DNA from 2 places in the Ensifer sp. 38_S197 genome. Region 1 is predicted to be linked to the other one. Evidence: predicted binding sites of a transcription regulator. Region 1 holds the regulator's gene; the other holds the start of a gene.
What was found. The regulator LexA, encoded in region 1, represses DNA repair genes until DNA is damaged. The targets are predictions, from matches to a motif close to TGTTCNNNNTGTGTTCNG.
Positions count from the first base shown of each region.

Region 2: the regulator LexA is predicted to act here: its motif matches at 2,715-2,732, upstream of AC1Z3V_RS02190 (DUF763 domain-containing protein).

Region 1 covers NZ_JBXOVZ010000002.1:2,694,426-2,702,231, reverse strand. The annotation lists gene AC1Z3V_RS26200 (D-alanyl-D-alanine carboxypeptidase family protein) at 1-29, opposite strand, end outside; gene AC1Z3V_RS26195 (septal ring lytic transglycosylase RlpA family protein) at 87-1,127, opposite strand; tRNA gene AC1Z3V_RS26190 (tRNA-Ser) at 1,441-1,530, shown strand; gene AC1Z3V_RS26185 (hypothetical protein) at 1,833-2,129, shown strand; gene lexA (transcriptional repressor LexA) at 2,474-3,199, shown strand; gene AC1Z3V_RS26175 (hypothetical protein) at 3,293-3,625, opposite strand; tRNA gene AC1Z3V_RS26170 (tRNA-Cys) at 3,845-3,918, opposite strand; gene AC1Z3V_RS26165 (thermonuclease family protein) at 4,072-4,728, opposite strand; gene AC1Z3V_RS26160 (hypothetical protein) at 4,992-5,285, opposite strand; tRNA gene AC1Z3V_RS26155 (tRNA-Asn) at 5,445-5,519, shown strand; gene AC1Z3V_RS26150 (cryptochrome/photolyase family protein) at 5,614-7,062, shown strand; gene AC1Z3V_RS26145 (class I SAM-dependent methyltransferase) at 7,156-7,806, shown strand, end outside.
Region 2 covers NZ_JBXOVZ010000001.1:496,679-504,484, forward strand. The annotation lists gene AC1Z3V_RS02175 (glutathione synthetase) at 1-437, shown strand, start outside; gene AC1Z3V_RS02180 (NUDIX hydrolase) at 582-1,049, shown strand; gene AC1Z3V_RS02185 (hypothetical protein) at 1,046-1,240, opposite strand; gene AC1Z3V_RS02190 (DUF763 domain-containing protein) at 1,391-2,674, opposite strand; gene AC1Z3V_RS02195 (copper resistance CopC/CopD family protein) at 3,452-5,062, opposite strand; gene AC1Z3V_RS02200 (YcnI family copper-binding membrane protein) at 5,108-5,638, opposite strand; gene AC1Z3V_RS02205 (hypothetical protein) at 5,947-6,369, opposite strand; gene AC1Z3V_RS02210 (extracellular solute-binding protein) at 6,803-7,806, shown strand, end outside.

The sequences.
Region 1 (7,806 bases):
AACACCGCCGAAAACATCTTCATGCGCATGGGAAACTCCCGTTTCCCCTTGGCCATAGCAGCGTGGTCATTTTGGCACAACGCCGCTTACGGTTGTCGGACAGAACCGCTTGCTTTCTGGTGCTTCGCGTAATCGACAATCACCTGGGGGGTAAGCTGCTTCTTGTCTGCCATGATCGCTTCAAACGGCGACTCGGCGTCGCTGACGCGAACTTCGTAATAGGCTGCCGCGTAGGCCGCGTTGCCGTCGGGCATCGGGATGAATTCCGGCCGCTCGCGCGGGATCGGGCCGATCTCCGGGAGCATCACGAACTCATTCAGCGACTGCGGCTGGGCGAACTGCGGCACAGGCGCGGCAAGTGCCGTCACCGGTTCGCCGACGTCGAGCGAAGCCTTTGCGGGAACGGTGAGCGTGCCAAGGCTCTGATTGCGGAACGGCTCGTTCGATGCGACCATCACACCGGTCGCGATCTGGCCCTCCGGCATCACGCTCGGGCCACGTTCGCCCTTCTGGACATAAGAAGCCATCAGATAGGGCATGTCGTTGCCTTCGAGCGGCGCGCGGCCGACATATTGTACGCGCACCTGCGCGCTGCCCTTGCGCTTGATGTCGAGCATATCGGCGGTCTTCGAGGAGACATCGATGATGCGGCCATATTCATAGGGGCCACGGTCGTTGACGCGCACGATCACCGACGCGCCGTTTTCCATGTTGGTGACGCGCGCATAGCTCGGCAGAGGGAACGTCGGATGGGCGGCCGACAGATGCGCCTTGTCGTAGACCTCGCCGTTGGCAGTCAGCCGGCCGTGAAATGCCGAGCCGTACCAGGAAGCGACACCGGTCTTGTTGTAGCCGAAGTCTTCCTTCGGCTGATACCATTTGCCCTTGACCTGATAGGCCTTGCCGACCTGGTAACGTCCGCCGCCCTTCGGAATATTGTTTCCGTTGGCAACGCGCGGGCTCGCCTTCACACCATAAACGGATTCGGCGAAGTATTCCTTGCTGCGCGACTTGGACTTCTTGATGCTCGACGTGGATCCGCAGGCCGCAAGCGTTACGCACAGCATGGGGACCGCCGCAAGGCGCAATCCCTTGACCAGATATGCCGCATTTTTACTGGATGTCATCTGTCCCACAACATCGATCGAATAAGCCGTACTCGAAACCTTCCGCTCATGCCCCCAGCGGAAATCTCGGCGTCCCGAAACGGAACAGTCGATGAACCATGACAGCAACAAGGCAAAAATGCGAACTCATCCACAGATCAGCGCGGGATTTCATGCGTTATGGTTTACAGATGGTTGCCGGCGCAGCAGGCCTGCGCCCTCAGGCACGGCCACCGAGAAAATCTTTCGGCGATGCATGTTAAATCTTGCAAAGCGACAGGGCTTCGCGCAATAACGCCGTGCCCGGTAGGCCATTAGCGCCAACTTCAGGCAAGGACAGGTGGCCGAGTGGTTTAAGGCTCTGGTCTTGAAAACCAGCGTACGGGAGACCGTACCGTGGGTTCGAATCCCACCCTGTCCGCCATTCCCACTGAAAATGCGCTGGCGCCGGCATCGTTGTCGCAGCACTCACTATAGTGAGCGCCGCTGCTGCAAAGACGTGCCGATCCTCGATATCAGCCACGCCCGCACCGATCCCGACACGGCAACTTCCGTTCTCCGCCTTTCTGCATCGGCTGCATGACGTAAAACAGTCACAGCTTACACTCAAAGAGCTGTTGAACACGTCAGCGTGATTGCCAGGCTTGCTGGACTCCGGAACGAAAGCGCGGTTCACATCGTTAACCGACCCGTAGTCCCACCCTTGCATCAAAGTGGACGATCACCGTGCTTGCCGCCCTGCTCCTCGCTTCGATAGTCGCATCGCCCAATATGCCTGACGTCAAGCTCAGCGCCGCCACGGTTGACGAACTGCAGACCGATTTCGAATCCGCCGTTCCCTGCCATCAGATCGACGGACGCAAAGTGTGGAAGGGCGCGATCGCGTTCTACATCCAGTCGTTCGTCTATGACGGCGACACCCCTGTCGCGACCGATGCGGCGGACGCCGTGCTTCCCGAAGACAACACCCCCGAGACGGTGAGGGAATTCGAAGACGCCTGCTCGACCACGCAGCCGGCCTAAAGCGCCGTGCGTTCCGATGAACGCACCAAGGTCGCTCTAGCACCCTTGTTTCCGGGGCACCTTTCCGCTGCAACGATTCCACTTGAACGCATCCCCTGGCCTGCTCCACGACAACGCTCACGAATCGTTCGAATCAAACCCACGGCCTCGCGATGTGCCACGCCGCGGGCCCCATTTCGCACGTATTCATCGCCCAAACCCGCTTTGCTCCCGTAAAAGTGACCGATCGACAGGCGCAGACGCGCCAATTGCCTGAATTCACGGAATTTTAGGCACTTGCAGAACACATATGGAACAGATAGTGTCTGTTCTTGATTTGTTTCACGCCTCTGGAGCGACGTGCCATGCTGACCCGCAAGCAACAGGAATTGCTTCTGTTCATTCACGAACGCATGAAGGAGTCGGGTGTACCGCCGTCATTCGATGAAATGAAGGATGCGCTCGACCTGGCGTCGAAATCCGGCATTCACCGCTTGATCACGGCGCTCGAAGAACGCGGGTTCATTCGCCGTCTGCCAAACCGGGCCCGTGCGCTCGAGGTCATCAAGCTTCCGGAAGCCTACGCATCCAGCCAGCAGCAGCCGCGCCGCGGTTTCTCGCCGAGCGTGATCGAGGGCAGCCTCGGCAAACCGGCTGCACCTCCTCCAGCCGCGCTGCCGAAGCCGGCGCCAATGGCCGAAAATAGTTCGGTTTCAGTGCCTGTGATGGGCCGCATCGCTGCCGGTGTGCCGATCTCGGCTATCCAGAACAACACGCATGACATCACCGTTCCGCTCGACATGATCGGCAACGGCGAACACTACGCCCTCGAAGTCAAGGGCGACTCGATGATCGAAGCCGGCATCTTCGACGGCGACACGGTGATCATCCGCAATAGCAACACGGCCAATCCCGGCGATATTATCGTGGCGCTCGTGGACGACGAGGAAGCGACGCTGAAGCGCTTCCGACGCAAGGGCGCATCGATTGCGCTCGAAGCCGCAAATCCCGCCTACGAGACACGGATTTTCGGGCCCGATCGGGTGAAAATCCAGGGCAAGCTCGTCGGACTGATCCGCCGCTACCACTGACCTCCGGACAAAATCTGATGTTTGACAGGGCCTCGCCGCTGTAAGCAGCGGCGAGGCCCTTTGTCTGTTTGCGACGATCTGACGTCGCGCCGCTTATTCGTGGATCGTGTATTCGCCGAGTTCGCAGAGGTCCTGGGTATCTTCGGTCGTATCGAGGCCAGAGCCTTCTTCGAACTCGAAGCGCATGTCGTACTTGCAGACATCCCGGCCGTCGGCGATGGTGATCTCCATGTCTTCTCCGGGGTTCAGCACCTGCCGGCCGAAAACATCGTCCTCCCACTCGTTGACGCCTACGGGCGACGTGTAAAAGTTCGTCAGTACCGCGCTCGTGTTGTTCTTCAGTTTGAAAACCAGGTCCTCTGCCCGCGCCTCGATAGCGGTCGCAGCAAAGAGGGCCAGTCCCGTCAGGACAAGTTTCGCTTTCATAAATGCCATTGCCTCCGTTTGATGATGACGGACGCTACCGATGCGGCTGATGCCAGCGGAGTCATCGTTCCCCCTCTACCGATTTCACCGAAGCGATAAGATCCGAACGAGACCTAGAAAACGTGGCTTGCGCGGGCGTGTGGAGGCAAAGCAACAATCATGCAATCGCTCTGCCCTGAGGCAGAACGTCTGTTCACACGAGAATGAGGTGAGAGTTTTTGGAGGCCTCGCCCGGAATTGAACCGGGGTACAAGGATTTGCAGTCCTCTGCGTCACCACTCCGCCACGAGGCCTCACAGCTCGGATAACCGAGCGTTGGCGCGGATTTAGAATGATTGCAGAAAAACCGCAAGAGGCATTTTCCGAAAAACGCGCCGTCGATTTGCAAGATAGATACTTTCCACAGAGCGATCGCGAAGCTCCGCCGATCGCATCCCGGATTGGCTTCAGCACCAGGGCGTCGCGTGCCCCGTCCATGGCCGCACCAGCCCTTCGTTGACGAGCACGCGCCCGATGGACTGGTCGCCGCGGGTGATCAGCCGCAGCTTTTCACCGGACTTGGCATCCGGACGGCCGCTCGCCGCTTCCAGCTTGAAGTCACCCGCATTCAGCAGTTCGCGCAGGCGCTGCTTGGCGTAAAAGCCGCGCGAACGCTCCTTGTCGCAGCTCGCCTGGCGGATGCGCGGTGCGTCGACGTCTGCCACGCGGATCGTTTCGCCACGGTACAGGAAGGTGGCACCGTCGATCACGCAATTGTCGTTGCGAATCCCGCAGAAATAAAACTGATCCGTGCGGATTGATGCCGTCTTCACTTCCTCGTTCGGCCGCATTTCAGGTGTCGGCGCCTTTGCACCGACGTCAACGGACGGCACCGGCGTGGCAAGCGCGACTCTCGTCACCGGATTCGGTTTCTGCCTCTCGACTTGCTGGGCGGGACGCTCGTCCGTTTTCTGAGCGGCGCGAACGGGCTTCGGCTTCGATTCGTGGCGCGATGTGAAGGCCAGCACGTCCGATGCCACCGGCCAGTGTTTCAATTCGGCGCGGTGATCATAGGCGACCACGCCGCCAATGGTCAGCGCCGCAGCCAGATACCACGGTGCCATTCCACCTTGTTTACCCCTGCTCCGACCGGAATTCCGGCTTCGACGTTTCGTAGTGGCTTTGGCCATGCGTCCCCATCCTGATTCGCGACCGCATTATGCGTTTGATGGGTTGCCGAAAAGTTTTCGGCGCCCTCCCTCAACAAGGGGCTCGCTGGTTCGGTGGGAATCAAATGGTGGAGAAGCGGGAAGCGCTCAGGCTGGTTGCGATCCAGATCGATCAAATGTTTCGCGATCTATCGAAAAAGTGGGCGGCAGCTCTTGGGTCACGAGCCGTTGGAGGAATTCGCGCGTCCGCGCCAGCGTGCCCACCAGACAGCCAAGCGACGGCGGCGGCGGCGAACGGACGGGATATCGTGCGAAAGAACGATGAGGCCCAGCGGTATCATCCAGAAGCCGAGCACCGGCAGAAAGCCGAGAAAGCCGCAGAACACCAGCAGCGAGCCCAGCAGGATACGCAGCAGCGGCGATTGCGGCAGCGTGATGCGCCATTTGCCGAGCACGATCTGGCGCGTCTGCGGATCAATCCCGAAGTGCGTCTGCTTCCTGTTTTTATTCATCATTCGCTATCCGGCGTCTTTTCCCACAATTGGGGGCTTCTCCACAGCCTCGCAACCGAACTTGTCATTTTTTTTGAAAAAACCGCTTGGCAAATCAGAAAAGCATGCGTATTAGCAGCCTCACTTCTGAAGCGCACAGCGAAACAGCGGCGCGGATGATCCCTGGTAGCTCAGCGGTAGAGCACTCGACTGTTAATCGATAGGTCGCCGGTTCGAATCCGGCCCGGGGAGCCAGTTTCAAAGAGAGCCATTTGCAGAAATGCGAATGGCTCTTTTTCATTTTGCACCTATGTTCCCCGGGTGATCAATCCCATTCTAGACGGTACCTATGACAAAGGCGGCGCCGATCATCGTGTGGTTCCGCAAGGATCCGCGCCTTGCCGATAACAGGGCCCTTGCGGCCGCGGCGGCTGAGGCCCCCGTCATTCCGCTCTATATCCGGGAGCCGGATGAAAGCGGCAACGGCCCACTGGGTGCGGCGCAGCGATGGTGGCTGCACCATTCGCTGGAGGCCTTAGCTGCCCGCCTCGGCCGCCACGGCTCGCAACTCATCTTCCGCTCCGGCGCCCCGCTGGATGTCATCAGCGATGTGGCGCAGACCACGGGCGCCAGTCGCGTCAATTGGAACCGGCGCTATGATCCGAATGGCATCACGGTCGATACGTCCCTGAAAAAAGCACTCGCCGCCAGGGGAATCATCGCGGAGAGCTTTCCCGGGCAACTGCTGCACGAGCCTATGCGCCTGCTGACGACGACAGGCGGCCCTTACCGCGTCTTCACGCCATTTTGGCGTGCGCTCGAATCCAAAATCGTCCCCTCGCCGCCCGTCGATGAACCACGACATGTCGCGAAACCGGGGATCTGGCCGGAATCGGAAACACTCAGTGACTGGGCGCTGCTACCGAAGAAGCCCAACTGGGCAGCCACATTCAGCGAGATATGGACGCCGGGCGAGCAGGGTGCCGTTGCGCGCCTCCACGAATTTATCGACGAGAAGCTGGCAGACTATAAGGTTCGCCGCGACTTCCCGGGCACCGACGGCACATCCCTGCTCTCGCCTCACCTCGCTTTCGGAGAGATCTCGCCGGCGCAGGTCTGGCACGCGACGCAGGGAATGCAGATCGCGGACGGTGAAGGCGTTGCCACGTTTCGTAAGGAAATCGGCTGGCGCGAGTTCTCCTACCATCTGTTGTTTCACTATCCGGAACTCCCGCACCGCAACCTCGATCGCCGGTTCGACCATTTCCGCTGGCTCGACCGTGAGGACGATTTCACCCGCTGGACGAAGGGTTTGACCGGCTTCCCGATCGTCGATGCCGGCATGCGCCAGCTCTGGCAACATGGCTACATGCACAATCGCGTGCGCATGATCGCCGCCTCGTTCCTGATCAAGGACCTGCTGATCGACTGGCGGAAAGGCGAGCAATGGTTTCGCGACACACTGGTCGATGCCGATCCGGCCAACAACGCGGCAAGCTGGCAATGGGTCGCGGGATCGGGCGCCGACGCGGCGCCGTTCTTCCGGATCTTCAATCCTGTTCTCCAAGGCGAAAAGTTCGACCCGGACGGAGCCTATGTGAGGCGCTTCGTGCCGGAACTCGGGCGGCTCGATCGGCGCTATCTCCATCGCCCCTTTTCCGCTCCTGCCGCCGTCCTGGCAGCGGCTGGCATCGAACTCGGCACGACCTATCCAAATCCGATCGTCGACCACGCCAGTGCGCGGGAACGGGCGCTCGCAGCCTTCGGCGAGATCGCAAGCGCGCCGAGAGAACCGTGACGGATACAAGCCCCCGGTAGAATTCCACAGTTGGCGTCTCGGCCGATTGCCGCTAGGCTCTCCTTACGGATGCAACCGCTGAGGGGATGGTGTATGCGTGGTCCGGAAGCCGACTTTGCCGCATTCGACGGCGCGGAAGAGCTTTCCTCCGGCAATCTGGCAACGGTGTTGCGTGATTTTCCGCTGAAGGCACGGATGGTGTTGAACGCACTGGTGCATCTTCGGATCGGGACGCTGATGCTCTCCGCCCCCGATGGCCGCAAGCTGGTGATCAGAGGCAAGAGAGCGGGCCCAAGCGCGATCCTCACCTTGAACAACTGGAACCTGCCGAAACGGGCAGTAACAGGCGGCACGATCGGCGCGGCGGAAAGCTACATCGACGGCGATTGGGACAGCCCCGATGTAGGAGCCTTTCTCGAGCTCTTCCTCGTAAACGCCGAGATCGGAGCGCATTTCCCGAACCGGGCGCGCGGCCTGCTACAGCTTGTCGAAAACTTCCTGCATTGGCGCAATGCGAATACGAAGTCCGGCGCGCGCCGCAACATTTCCGCTCACTACGACCTCGGCAATGCCTTCTACAGCGAATGGCTGGATCCGAGCATGACCTATTCGTCGGCGCTCTATGCCGCCGGTGCCAACGATCTCCGCTCCGCGCAGGCCGCCAAGTATCGCGCCCTTGCCGAAGCGACCAATCTTCGGGCGGGTGATCATGTGCTGGAGATCGGCTGTGGCTGGGGTGGCTTT
Region 2 (7,806 bases), on a different contig from region 1:
TCGGCTACCTGATCGTGCAAGGCTACCTTCCGAAAGCATCGGAAGGTGATACGCGGTTGTTCCTGATGAACGGACGACCACTCCAGAGGGGCGACGTCTATGCTGCGTTCAAACGCGTGCCGCCCAAGGGAGACGTCCGGTCCAACATCCACGCCAGCGGCACTCCAAAGGCAGCCAACGTTACGAAAGAGATGCTGGCGATCGCCGAAACACTACGCCCGAAACTGGTTGAGGACGGCATGTTCCTGGTCGGTCTTGATATCGTCGGCGACAAGCTTCTCGAAATCAACGTATTCACGCCTGGCGGCCTCCAGACCATCCGCGAGCTCCACGACATTGATTTCTGCGACGAGATCTTGGATTCACTGGAAAACAAGGTCGAGATCAAGAAGACCTATCGGGGATCGCTCAGCAACCGGATCCTGTCAACGCTTTGAATCTGCCAGTCTTCCGTCCCGCGTTCCACTTTCGCGTAATGTGTTGGCGGAACAGAACCGGCTATCTGGTTGTTATCCCCTATCTTCGAGTGGCAGACGGAAAGCCCGCCTGCCGCGGAGGGCAACAAAGGAGATAGCGTTTCTGTGAATTTTCTACATCAAATTGCCTCTGACGTGCAGTTGATGCTTCGCCGGCCGCCACGCATGCAATACGCGGCCCTGTGTTATCGCCGTAAAGACAACGCCCTGGAAATCCTTCTCATCACCAGCCGGGACACCGGCCGCTGGGTCATTCCGAAGGGCTGGCCGATGAAGGGAAGGCGCGCGCACGAGGTGGCGGCGAGAGAGGCCTATGAGGAGGCAGGCGTCAAAGGCACTTGCCAGAGGTTCCCGTTCGGCCACTACTTCTACAAAAAGCGACTGGACCACGGGCTCAAGATTTCCTGCAGGGTTCAGCTCCACCTGCTCGAAGTCGGGCGCATGCGCCGGAAATTCCCCGAGAAGGGGGAGCGAAAGCTGGCCTGGTTCGACTATCGGGAAGCGGCAAAGCGTGTCGCCGAGCCTTCACTGCGGGACCAGATGCTCCGTTTCGGGCAGCAATGCGCTTCTTAGTGGACGCTGGCGACCTTGACGGCGCTGGCGAAATCTTCCGCCACCAGTTCACTGATCGCGATCAACACCTCCTCCACCGAAAACCCGGAGTCGATCGTTTCGCGGATCAAAAGCTGAAGATCAAGCTCAACGACGTCGCGGCAATCCTCGAGCCGTTCCTCAGATACCGTGATGCTCTGCAGTTCTTCCATCGCGAGACTCCTCTTGGCGTGGATTCTGCTGGCTCGCCCTCGCAGGCTTCCTTCCAACCCTTGGGAGGAGGTTTGAGTTCCGGCGAGAACTTCTCGAAGAGATCAAAGAAAGAGATTCGCTGCAATGCCTTGCTGCCACACGAGAGCCGTCTACCGGTCGCGGCGACCCAGACGGGGCAACCGAGCCGCGTCGTCCAATGGTCCTGCCGGTCCTTCCCAGCCAAATACACTGCGGCCGCCGAACTCTTGCGATTGGCGAAACTCGCCGGCCACGATTTCCTTGAGATCCGGGCCGGTCACATATTTCTCGAGCTGGCGAGCCTGATCGTCCAGACGTTTGAGAACCTGCATCTCTTCGTCGCGACCGAGCTTCGCCTTCGACACGGCCGACTTCATCACCCGGATCGTCTCGTCATAGACTTTCAGGGGCACCGGAAATGGGTGGCGATCCTTGCCTCCATGGGCAAGCGAGAAGCGCGCCGGATCGGCAAACCGGCATGGTGCACCGTGCACGACTTCGGCCACCATCGCCAGCGCCTTGACGGTCCGCGCCCCAACGCCCGGCACCAGCAGGAGATGTTCGAAATCCTCTGGACCGCGGTCCGCAGCCGCCGCGAGCGTGGCGTGCAGACGTTTCATGTTGACGTCTTCCTGACGCACGTCGTGATGGGCAGGCATGATCAGATGCGGCAGCATCGGCTGCGCGGTTTGCCTGGCCTCGCGCCCGGGCTCGATAGCCACGACCTCCCGGACAATCCGATCCGGTCCGAGCGAAGCCAGCAGATCGAGCTGGCTGTTGCGCGAGGCCGCGGCACGGCGGTCGGCAAGATTGACGATCTCGCCCTGTCGCGCACCCTCGATCGCCGTATGAGGCGAATCCACGAAGCTGGTGATGCCCTCCGACAGCCAGTGGTAGCGCCGGGCCTGCCGCTTTTCGCCATTCATGCCCTGTTGCACGACGACCCATTTGCCGTCATCCGTGAGGATAAAACCGTGCAGATAAAGGTCGAAGCCATCCTGCACCGCCGCACTGTCGACCTTTGCGACGAGGCGGCTGGTGGTCGCAAGGCCACCTCCGTCCAGACCCACGCGCTCGCCGATCGCAATCAACTCGCCGGGCGTCTCCCGAGAATTCCGCCCTCGCCCGCCGCAGACATGAATGCCGAGTTCGCCTGACAGAGGCGACAAACCACGCTTCAGGGCGCCGATGACGCTGGTGGTGATGCCGGAAGAGTGCCAGTCCATGCCCATGACGCATCCGAAAGACTGAAACCAGAACGGATGCGCCAGCCGGCGAAGAAATTCATCTCGACCGTATTCGATGACGATCGCCTGGGTGATGATCGCGCCAAGTTTCGTCATGCGCTCGCCAAGCCACCGGGGAACCCGGCCACCGTGAAGCGGAAGATCGGCGCTGCCTGCTCTTTGGACCATTCGGCCTTATACACCGGCAGATGATCCTGTCACACAGGAAAGTTCTCCAAACGTTCTCATCTGCGCCGGCAAGTCGCAAGGCGACGGTCTCGGCCGGGAACATTAAGCACCATCGCAGGTTCTAATATAACCCTGCAGGCCCATGGCGGTTCGGCCCTGACCATGGGCGCACGACAGCATCAGAGCAGTCCGAAGAGTCCCTTCGAACGGCTCTGATGCTGTTGAGGATACGGCGACCACACAAGGACTTCGAAATGAACCACAAGCACAGATACGACAAGCCGCGGAGGTCTTCGACCGAACTGCCAATAGGCTTGATGCTGCTCGCTGTCTTGGGGATTGCTGCGTCCGGCGACAGTCAGAATGTCGCTGTCTATCTCCCGCAGACGGCAGCATCGAATCCACGGTGAACACGTCAGACGTCGGCCCACGCCGCTCGGTCATTGCCGAGATGAAACGCCGGCTCTCGGGACATCTGAAAACTCAGCCCTTCCACACCGGCAGACAATGGACGGCTAAAAGCGAGCGCGCAGAAGGTTCAACTTGCCATTCAGCCAATACTCGGCCCGTCTGGTCGCGGATTGAAATTCGTGCCCAAGCTCCTGGGTGTAGCGGCCTTTACACATGGTCGTGTCAGCCACCCACAATCCGCCAGCGAAAATTGCCATCAGGAGGAAACCGCGCATGGCGGCGCAGTATGCACATTTGATATTTCTAAAATACTAACGGACATTCGTTCTGCCGGCATGGCGCGAAGTTGGCCGACGGGCGCCGCGCTCACGGCCCAATGCTAATCTCGCCGCGCAACGTTACCTTCTCGAAGTCACTGATCAGAATATCGACGCGCACCTGCCAAGTGCCTGCCAGCGGGATGTTCATGTGCTCGACGCGCCAATCCGCATCGCTGCGCCGCACGGCTGCGCGCTTGAACGGCTCGATGCCGGAATCAGGTTTGGACAGCACAAGCGTCACCTCCTTGGCGGCAAGTGGTTCAAGTTCGCCATTGAGAGTGTTGATCGATACCTCGACCTCGCCCGCTCGTCCGGGCGCGACTTCAACGAAGGCCATTGCCTTGTCAGTATGGATATGAACGCTTGCAGGCTGCGCCGCCACAGCCAGGAGCACGCGCGGCGGCGGCGTAAAGCGCCAGCAAGACACGGCGCCGAAAATCAGGAAAACGATAAGCATCTCCGCGGCGATCGAGCGGACCAACCGCGTCTTCGATACCCCATCGCCGGCCATGACCGGCTCCGTCAGACGCCAGCGATTGACGATCGCCAGCAGAAACAGTCCCGCAAGCAATGCCATCTTGACCATAAAGACCTGGCCATAGGCGGTTTCCAGCAGCGCTCGCGGCTTCTCCACCTGTACGATGGTCAAGACAACACCCGCCGCGACAAGCACAACGAGCACGTAAGGAATGGACGCCGAGAACCGACGCAGCGCCCGGAGGCCCATCGGGTCACCGCGCCGCAACGCCAGGCCCAGGGGAGCCAGCGCTCCAACCCAGAGACTTATCGCGGCGGCGTGCAGGAACACGGCCGGGCGCATCAGCCATTGCGGCTCGGCCGTAGAAGCGTGGCCGCTGAGCGACAAGGCGGCCGATGACACGATCAGCGCTGCCAGAGATGACAGGCAGGCAAACCGCCCCCTGCCGCTAAGCGCCACGGCGGCCACGCCAAAGGCAATGAGCGCCGCTATGACTGTGCCACCGAAGCTCGTTGCCATCGCCGTGGACCAAACGGCCGGCTCGACAATGTGCGTCAGGGGAACTGTGAGCGCATCGAGCCCCTGAAAGCCCACGGCGGCAAGCGCACCAAGGAATCCTGTACCGAGCGCGATCGCAACGACCTTGCGCCCCGAACGGGTGCCGCGGGGCAACCAGCAGAGCGAAAACACGCCGCCAACGCCGATGAACAGGCCCACATAAAGTGCGAGTTTCGATAACAGGACGCCGGCACGTACAGCCCAGTCGATCTTATCTCCCGTCACGGGCGGCGCGGCGCTCGTTGCGCCGACCGAAAAGACGACCGATCCACCGATCGGATGGCCGTCGGCGGAGGTCACACGCCAGCTAAGCACATGCGTGCCTCGCCCAAGGTCAGCCGGTGCTGCGATCTCGACGGTTCGATCTTTCAGCTCGAACCTTTCCAGGGGGATCGCTGTCCCATCCGGTCTGACGAGCTTCAGAGACAACGGCGAAACCGGCTCGCTGAAGGTCAACACATAGACAGACGGCGCGGTGACTACGACCGCGCCGTCCTTCGGTTCACTGGCGTTGAGCGATGCGTGGGCGAAGACCACGGCGGCCTGCATCAGGACCCCGCACAGCGCGATTGCCATTAGCCTCGCCAGGTGCGTGAAGCTTCGTGGTGCCAGCGCCATCATGTGTGGTCTCCGGTCAATCGGCCTTCGCCGCCCGTGTTGCGCCGATCAGTGCCCGCTTTTCTTTTCGAGGAGCTTGATGCCGGGTGCCGGATATTCGAGATCGTCGCTCGACTTGCCTTCTGCCGGGATTTCGATCCAACGCTCGCTCGCGCCATCAGGGCATTCCTGTACGATTGGCACGTAGAGTGTCTTGCCGACTGGCAGCCCTTCGGTCAGAAATGCGCGGAAGACGAACTCGTCATATTCGTCGTCGGCCAGGCTGCCGCCCTTCCAGACAATCTCCTTCACGCCTTCCTTCATCGGGGTACCGAAGTAGTCATAGGACTTCTCGTAGGCTCCCTTGATCTTCTCCACGGTCCAGCCGGCTTTCGGCATCGGCTTTGCCGCGATCACACCTTCGGGGATCTGGACCCGCACAGCAATCGTCGGCTTACCTTCGCAGCCATGCCCGATTCGAACGACCGCCTTGTAGGATCCGCCGACATGCGCTTCCGTCGTTTCGAGCGTGGCGTGGGCAAAGGCTGCCGTCGCGCTAATCGCGATGAAGGCAGTGGTGGTGATCAGTTTCGACAACATATGCTATTCCTTTGAGATGATTGGCTTAGTCAGTTTGGACGTTTGATCGGAGGACGCAGGAATACCTCCCGCGGATCTCCGGTTGGATGCGGTGATCCAGAAAAGGTTGCCGACATTTTTCATCGGTAGTGCCCGCGATCACGCACATGATCGATGTGCGGAGTGTCCGTCGGATCAATGCCGACCTGCAGTCAGCTTTGGACCCCGTGACAGGAGTGATCGTTGCGATGGTGCCGGCGCGCGCCGGCGAACGAAACGCCTACAGCGCCGCGCATCTTATCGGACGCAGGACGGCCGAACGCAATCGATCAGGCAAGCAACCGTGGAGGCGCTCGAGGATAGCCGAGCCGGTGTTCGCCTGTCGGCAACGGACTTGCTGCGGGCCACAAATGCTGCTCCGCAGACGCGACTTGAAGTGCACCAAACCCGCCGGCATCGGGCGCAGCCGCCAGGAACGGCGAGGACACGCAGCATCCGAGAAGGCAGCAATCGGCGCCGGTCCCATGATCGGCGTCTTGATTGCCGTTGCTGGGGTGATCCGCGCTTAGGCAGAGCGCGTTGCCGAAAGCGTCGAGTTGCGACAAGGCGAGCATCGAACTGGAGGCAAATGCGCCAGCCATCGATTGCAGCACGAACAGGCAGGCAGCGATAAACGCCAGTCGCCAACCGTTGCGTCGCCTCACCACAATCAAACTCCTTCTGCGCTGTTTTTCAGAAGTGCCCACAGCCATCGCATAGCTATCGGTTACACGCGCCCCCGTCCTTGTTCCATAGCAAGTATGAAGCCACGAGGGTATCGGAAAGAACCCTCTATTCGAATTCGTCAGCACGGACTTGAGCCCAAGGCTCTGCCAAGTTTGCGATGAGAGATTTTCCCCTGGGAGCGATCGGAAGGGTGCCAGAAACGATCTGGCTCAGCCGCCGTCGGCGCGCAGCGCCGTGCCGGTTACAGCCCGGCGGCATCCGGCGCCAGGTAGACGACGCCCGCCTGCAAAATAGATGCGGCTCAACCATGGAGCGCACCGTGTCTTGGCAGCGTAATCAAACTTTCATTTTTCCATCATGCAGATTGGCAAGGACTGTCACACTCAGCTGTTAGCAAGCGCCCGGCTTCATTCGTGCCACCGATCCTGGTGTCCGCCAATCTGCAAGGAGCGTTTTGCAATGAGAGTCTCCGTCACTACGTCCGTATTCATCGGCCTGATGGCAAGCGTCGCGTTTGGCGCGTCGGCGGCAGCAGCCGAAAAGACGAAATTCGAATTCTGGTATGGCCTTTCGGGCGATCTTGGCGAACGTGTCCAGGATGCCTGCAAGAAGTTCAACGACAGCCAGTCCGAGTTCGAGATCGTCTGCACCTCGCAAAACGGTTATGACACGACCCTGCAAAACACGATTGCCGCCTACCGCGCCAAGAAGCAGCCGGCGATCACCCAGATCTATGATGCCGGCACGCTCGACATGATGCTGTCCGGCGCCTTCGTACCCGCCAAGAAGCTGATGGCCGACAATGGCTATACGATCGACTGGGACAATTATTTCGGCGGCATCGCCAACTATTACGCCACCGCAAAGGGCGAGCTGAATTCCTTCCCGTTCAACTCCTCGACGGCCATGTTCTATTACAACGTCGACGCCTTCCAGAAGGCCGGCATCGACTTCAAGCCGGACACCTGGGAGCAGGTCGAGGAAGCGGCTCGCAAGCTGAAGGCTGCCGGCTACGAATGCCCGCTTGCTTTCAACTTCGACACCTGGCCGCTGATGGAGCAGTTCTCGGCCATCCACAACCAGCCGATTGCGACCAAGGCGAACGGCTATAATGGACTGGACGCCGAACTCGTCGTCAACAAGACCAAGTTCGTCGACCATGTGAAGTTCTTCAAGAAGATGGCCGACGAGAAGCTCTTCGTGGTCAAGACCAAGCAGCTCGGCATGGACATCGTCCCCGCCTTCACGTCCCAGACCTGCCAGATGATCCAGACCTCGATTGCCGACCATGGCACGATCGGCAAGACCCTTCCCGAGGGTGTGAAGTGGGAAGTCGCCATGTTGCCCGTATGGAAGGGCACCGAACGGCAGAACTCGCTCGTCGGCGGCGCATCGCTTTGGGTGCTCGCCGGTCGTCCGGAAGCGGAATACAAGGGTGCCGCCGCCTTCCTCAACTACCTCGC